2 regions of the Pantoea eucrina genome follow, and region 1 is predicted to be linked to the other one. Evidence: predicted binding sites of a transcription regulator. Region 1 holds the regulator's gene; the other holds the start of a gene.

The links. The regulator CRP, encoded in region 1, controls carbon source genes, mostly activating them, when cyclic AMP is high. The targets are predictions, from matches to a motif close to ATGTGANNNNNNTCACAT.
Region 2: a site for CRP is predicted at 1,045-1,062, ahead of LAC65_RS01370 (nucleoside-specific channel-forming protein Tsx). Genes of this name have one in related genera too.

The regions. Positions count from the first base shown of each region.
Region 1 is NZ_CP083448.1:3,088,967-3,092,383, forward strand. It holds gene LAC65_RS14740 (phosphoribulokinase) at 1-844, shown strand, start outside; gene LAC65_RS14745 (OsmC family protein) at 941-1,345, opposite strand; gene crp (cAMP-activated global transcriptional regulator CRP) at 1,636-2,268, shown strand; gene LAC65_RS14755 (YccS/YhfK family putative transporter) at 2,329-3,417, shown strand, end outside.
Region 2 is NZ_CP083448.1:306,939-310,355, reverse strand. It holds gene LAC65_RS01380 (sensor histidine kinase) at 1-7, shown strand, start outside; gene LAC65_RS01375 (hypothetical protein) at 275-556, opposite strand; gene LAC65_RS01370 (nucleoside-specific channel-forming protein Tsx) at 1,261-2,124, shown strand; gene yjdN (VOC family metalloprotein YjdN) at 2,179-2,616, opposite strand; gene LAC65_RS01360 (c-type cytochrome) at 2,779-3,417, opposite strand, start outside.

The DNA of each region.
Region 1 (3,417 bases):
CGTTACCGGCTCCAGCGGCGCCGGTACCACGACAACCAGCCTTGCGTTCCGTAAAATTTTTCAGCAGCTGGGGCTGCATGCAGCCGAAGTAGAAGGCGACAGTTTTCATCGCTATACCCGGCCGGAAATGGATATGGCGATCCGCAAAGCACGCGATCTGGGTCGTCACATCAGCTATTTTGGTCCGGACGCCAATGACTTTGGCCTGCTGGAGCAGACGTTCCGGCGCTATGGCGAAAGCGGCATAGGAGAGTCGCGCAAATACCTGCACACCTATGACGAGGCCGTGCCGTGGAATCAGGTGCCGGGCACCTTTACTCCCTGGCAGCCGCTGCCGGAGAATACTGATGTGCTGTTTTATGAGGGACTGCACGGCGGAGTGGTTACGCAGCAGCATAACGTGGCGGAGCATGTTGATCTGCTGGTGGGCGTGGTGCCGATCGTCAATCTTGAGTGGATACAGAAACTGGTACGCGATACCAGCGAACGGGGCCATTCGCGCGAAGCGGTGATGGACTCCGTGGTACGGTCGATGGAAGATTATATCAACTACATCACGCCGCAGTTTTCGCGCACGCACCTTAACTTTCAGCGGGTACCGACAGTTGATACCTCTAACCCGTTCGCGGCGCGCGAGATCCCCTCACTGGATGAGAGTTTTGTGGTGATCCATTTTCGCGGCCTGGAAGGTATCGCTTTCCCCTATCTGCTGGCGATGATTCAGGGATCGTTTATTTCGCATATGAATACGCTGGTGGTACCGGGCGGCAAAATGGGACTGGCGATGGAGCTGATCATGATGCCACTGGTGCAGCGGCTGATTGAAGGAAAACGGATAGAGTAGAGGCCATGTCTGCCAGACGACGTGGCATCGGTCGCCATAAATGGCGACCCTGCAAAGCCTGTTTCACGGGTAGCGAGGTATGCGCACCGGCAGCTGTTACAGCTCAACTACCTCATGGCTGTGGGTGATCTCCACCCCTTTGCCGAGCATGATCGCCACCGAGCAATATTTTTCTGCCGACAGGTCAACCGCCCGCGCCACCGCTTTCTCGCTCAGCGCTTTGCCGCTGACGATAAAGTGCAGGTTAATCTGTGTAAAAATACGTGGTGCTTCTTCGCGCCGTTCTGAAGTCAGTTTGACCTCGCAGTCAGCCACGTCATTACGCCCTTTTTGCAGAATCGAGACCACATCAATCGCGCTACAGCCGCCGGCGGCCATCAGTACCATCTCCATCGGGCTTGGCGCTTTATCGCCTGAATTCCCGTCCATTAATAACTGATGTCCTGATGAGGATTCTCCGAGAAAGGTCAGCCCTTCCACCCATTTCACACGTGCCTGCATTATTCTTTCTCCTGAAGCGGCGTTTTGCGCCAGAGTACGCGTTCATCCGGCAAACAGCAATCGCCCGCCTGCTGAAGCGAGACAACACAAGACAGCCTGCAAAAGCTGTGCTACAAACAGAGCTGAAAATTTCTTCGTCGTGGCTGATGAGGACGGGCAGAATCAAAAGCAGAGCTTACACATCCGCCCGGATAATTTTTATTAACAGGACGCGCTGGACGATTTCATCGCCTGACAGGGAATGAATGCCCCTGTGTTTTGGGCACGATTACAATAGAGGATAATAGCGAATGGTTCTCGGCAAACCGCAAACAGACCCTACACTCGAATGGTTCCTGTCCCATTGCCATATTCACAAATATCCATCCAAAAGCACGCTGATCCATCAGGGTGAAAAAGCAGAAACGCTCTACTACATCGTTAAAGGTTCCGTTGCGGTACTGATTAAAGATGAAGAAGGCAAAGAGATGATCCTCTCCTATCTGAATCAGGGAGATTTCATCGGCGAACTCGGCCTGTTTGAAGAGGGCCAGGAGCGCAGTGCCTGGGTGCGTGCGAAAACAGCCTGCGAAGTTGCTGAAATTTCCTACAAAAAATTTCGTCAGCTGATTCAGGTTAACCCGGATATTTTGATGCGCCTGTCGGCGCAGATGGCACGTCGCCTGCAGGTGACATCAGAAAAGGTGGGTAACCTGGCTTTCCTGGATGTTACCGGCCGCATTGCGCAGACGCTGCTTAATCTGGCTAAACAGCCGGATGCCATGACCCACCCCGACGGTATGCAGATTAAAATTACCCGTCAGGAGATTGGTCAGATCGTGGGTTGCTCACGGGAAACCGTTGGTCGCATCCTGAAAATGCTGGAAGATCAGAACCTGATCTCCGCACACGGTAAAACCATCGTCGTTTACGGCACCCGCTAAGCTGTTTCACCCCCCACGGCGTGATGACACCATCACGCCGTTTCTGTTTGCGATAAGCTGATGTGGCGCCGAATCATCTATCATCCCGAAGTCAATTACGCTCTGCGTCAGACGCTGGTGCTGTGCCTGCCTGTCGCGCTGGGATGGCTGTGTGGCGATCTGCAAAAAGGCCTGCTGTTCTCGCTGGTACCCGCCTGCTGCAATATTGCCGGCCTTGATACGCCGCATAAACGCTTTTTCAAACGCCTGATCGTGGGCGGTACGCTTTTCGCCACCGGCAGTTTTCTGATCCAGTACCTCACCAACGCCGCGGTTCCGCTGCCGCTTATTATGCTGGTGCTGCCGCTGCTGATTGGCGTGACGGGCGAAATCAGTCCGCTGCACGGGCGTCTGCTGCCCGGCACGCTGATTGCAGCGATCTTTACGCTGAGCCTGGTGGGGCGTATGCCGATCTGGGTGCCGCCGCTGCTCTATATTGGCGGCACGTTCTGGTATGGCCTGTTTAACTGGTTCTGGTACTGGCTGTGGAAAGAGCAGCCGATGCGTGAAACGCTGAGCCTGCTCTATCGTGAGCTGGCTGACTACTGCGATGCCAAATATACCCTGCTGACACAGCTGACCGATCCGGAAAAAGCGCTGCCGCCGCTGCTGGCGCGCCAGCAGAAAGCGGTTGACCTGATCACCACCTGCTATCAGCAGATGCATATGCTTTCTGCCAGCCGCGATAACAGCCATAAGCGGCTGACGCGCGCTTTTCAGGTGGCGCTGGATCTGCAGGAGCATATCGCTGTCAGCCTGCACCAGCCGGAGAAAGTGCAAAAGCTGGTAGAACAGAGTCATGCGGAAGCGGTTATCCGCTGGAATGCAAAAACCATTTCGGCACAGCTCAGGCTGCTGGCCGATGCCATTCTCTATCACCAGCTGCCCGCCCGCTTTCAGATGGAAAAGCCGCTCGGCGCGCTGGAAAAAATTGCGCGGCAGCATCCGGATAATCCGGTTGGCCACTTCTGCCTTTATCATTTCAGCCGCATCGCCCGCGTGCTGCGCACCCAGAAACCGCTCTATACGCGCGATCTGATGGCCGATCGCCAGCGGCGCCTGCCGCTGCTGCCCGCCCTGCGCAGCTATCTATCGTTCAGGTCCGGCGCG
Region 2 (3,417 bases), 610 kb from region 1:
GCCATAGGGGCTGGCGCTGAGCCGCGCGGGGCTGATTGCGGCAGCGCGCGGCACCGGAGGGGTTCCGCCCGCCAGCGCAGGGGTGCGCTAAGCAGTGCGCGGCACTGAGGGGGTTCCGCCCGCCAGGCTTCTGGCAGTTTCAGCGGCATCTCCGCACGCGGACGGGCTAAGGGGCGGGTGGGCGCGCCCCTTAGCAATCCGCGCCCCGCGCCGTCCTCGCGAATTCCCGGGCTTATCCCTCCGGCCTTAACGGACCGCGCGGATTCGCTCCTGCTCAGCCCGCGCTCTCGCCGGCGTCCTGCCGGCTCGCCCTGGCCGTCGCTCTGCGCCCGGCGCTGCGGATGGCGCCCTCTACCATCGCCTGTAAACCCTTCATTTCTTTTTTAATTTGGTCTGGTGTGCGCTGAAGCTTCTTCACAAAACCTTCAGCCATAAAAAATTTAAGAAAGAAAAAAAGCGCAAACCACCAGAGCCCACCGCCATAAAAAATCCCAGGAAAGAGAAAAAAATTAGCAGCGGCGGGAAGCGCCTTACTCCCCGCCTGTAAACCCTTCATTTTGTTTTTTTAAAAGTGTTGCGGTGTGGTCTGAAGCTTTTCACGAAACCTTCAGCCATAAAAACCGTAAGAAAGAGAAAAAAATCAGCAGCGGCGGGAAGCGCCATCCGGGTCCGCCGAGGGAGGGCACGGTTCCGGGATGAGCCGACAGGACGTCGGCGAAAGGGCGCGGTGAGCAGGAGCGAATGGCGGCCGGTCCCCGGGAAGCGGGCGTGAGCGAGGGAACCGCGCAGCGGCGGACGGGGCTGGCGCAGGGCCGGGGAGTGCAGAGGGCGCGGCCTGGCGTCCTCTGCCCGGTCGCCGTGCCGGGGCACAGGCTACTGCCGCCGCTGACGGCGAACGGAACCGCCTCCGTGGCGAACGGAACCGGCGCTTAACCCGGAACCGGTGCCCGTAGCAAACGGAACCGGCGTCCATGCCCCACTCCCAATCGTACCTCTTCGCGACCACGTAAACGGTTGCGGAGTTCCGTTCGCTGCAGATAGAATATGTGACAATTGTCACAAAATAACTGAATCCTATTGCAACACTTTTTGACAAATGTGATGAAAATCTATTTTCTAACGCTCTGTTACAGGCACATTACGCGGGCCTGAAGGCTGGCAGTCAGCACGCGTTATCGCCGCATACTGCTCAATACCCGGGAACGTACTCATTCGATCGTGGCATCTCTGCGGCGATCCTCAGCAAGTGGTCAAACAATAATGAAATTTAAATCGTTGATAGCAGGTGCATTACTGATTGGTAGCGGAATGGGCGCAGCGCAGGCAGAGAGCGACCCGCAATATCTGTCTGACTGGTGGCATCAGAGCGTAAACGTGGTGGGCAGCACCCATACCCGTTTCGGGCCGCAGTTTAATAACGACGTCTACCTGGAATATGAAGCCTTTACCAAACAGGAGTGGTTCGATTTTTACGGCTACATCGATTTGCCAAACTTCTTCGGTGCGGGCAACAGCAACGCCAATGGCATCTTCGATCACGGCACACCGCTGTTTATGGAAATTGAGCCGCGTCTGTCGCTCGACAAGCTGGCGGGCACCAGCCTGGCATTCGGTCCGTTTAAAGAGTGGTTCTTTGCCAACAACTATATCTACGATATGGGCCGCAACAGCGACAACCGGCAGAACACCTGGTATATGGGTCTCGGTACCGATATCGACACCCACAGCGATGTCGGCCTCTCGCTTAACGTTTACGCCAAATATCAGTGGGAAAACTACGGTGCGGCCAACGAGAACAGCTGGGATGGTTACCGCTTCAAGGTAAAATACTTTGTGCCAATTACCGACCTGTGGGGCGGCAAGCTGAGCTATATCGGCTTCACCAACTTTGACTGGGGCTCCGATCTGCGCGATAAATCTGACCGCTCGCGCACCAGTAACTCTGTTGCCTCAAGTCATATTTTATCACTGAACTACGACCACTGGCACGTCTCTGCCGTTGCGCGTTATTTCCATAACGGCGGTCAGTGGGCGGATGGTCAGGAGCTGAATTTCGGCAATGGTCCGTTTGAAGTGAAATCAACCGGCTGGGGTTACTATCTGGTGGCAGGTTACAACTTCTAAGCATGGCAGTTTTGCCCCGCCGGATGCAGCACCGGAGGGGCAAAAACAGAGGCGTTAATCCTGCGACTTCACGACGTTGATACGCCACGGAATGTTGAACTTATCGATAAACATGCCGAAGCCGTCTGACCAGAATGTCTTCTGCCATTCGGTCGTGATTTTGCCGCCAGCAGAGAGTTTATCAAACCACTCTTTGCCCTCTTTCTCGTCAGTGGTTGCCAGGCTTACCGCATAACCCGCGTGCTCAGAGGCCGGTGGCTTGCTGGTATCGCCGTCGCTCAGCATCAGCTCGCCCTGACCAATCTGCAGATGTGCATGCATGATTTTTTCCGGTGGCAGCGGCGGTGCGGATTTATCGCCCACCTGCTCTCCCTGCTCCGGATTATCGCCGAAGGTCATTTTTTGCAGCACTTTGCCGCCGGTGGCCTGCAGGTAAAATTCGATGGCTTCTTCACAGCGACCATACAGAAACAAATAAGGACTTACTTGCATCGTTCCCTCCGCTTATCAGTTAGTGAGCTTTTGCACTCACCACTAAGTGTAGACGATCGCGTTCAGCCCCCGCCCGCGCTGGCTTTGGCTGATCCGTCGCTGTTTTTCGCCCATAAAAAATCCGGGCACCAGGCCCGGATAATTAATGCTCCGCAGGCGCGCTTACTTCTCTAATGCGTGGATATCCGCGCTGCCCTGATAAGGCTGTACCGTTTTATCCTTACGCTGCTTCGCCACGTCGCCAGCCGTTACGCGGGTGGTAACGCCGTTGCCCCAGCTGCTGCGAATAAAGTTCACCACATCCGCAACCTGCTGGTCGCTGAGACGCCAGCCAAATGCCGGCATGGTGATGGCCGTCGGCGCGCCTTTCACGCCTGGGAGCGTACCGCCCACCAGCACAATGTGGATCAGCGAAGCCGGATCGTCAGCCATCACGACCGGGTTGCCGCGCAGCGCCGGATAGAAGCGCTGATAGCCTGAACCGTCAGTTTTATGGCAGGCAGCACAGCTGTCTACGTAGACTGACGCGCCCGGCTGGCTGTCATCGCCGTGCCACAGCGCTTTCGCTACCGTATCATCCGGGGTAAATACCGCCTGCTGCGGATCTTTGGCGCCCAGCGACTTCAGATACTTCGCAATCGCGCTGATATCCTCATCGCTGAGATGCTGCAGGCTGTGTTCCACCACCTCGGTCATACCGCCAAACGCCGCGGTGTGATCGTTACGGCCAAAGCGCAGGAACTGCTTCAGCTCCTCTTCGCTCCAGCGGCCCAGCCCGTCACGGTTGTCACCGCGCAGATT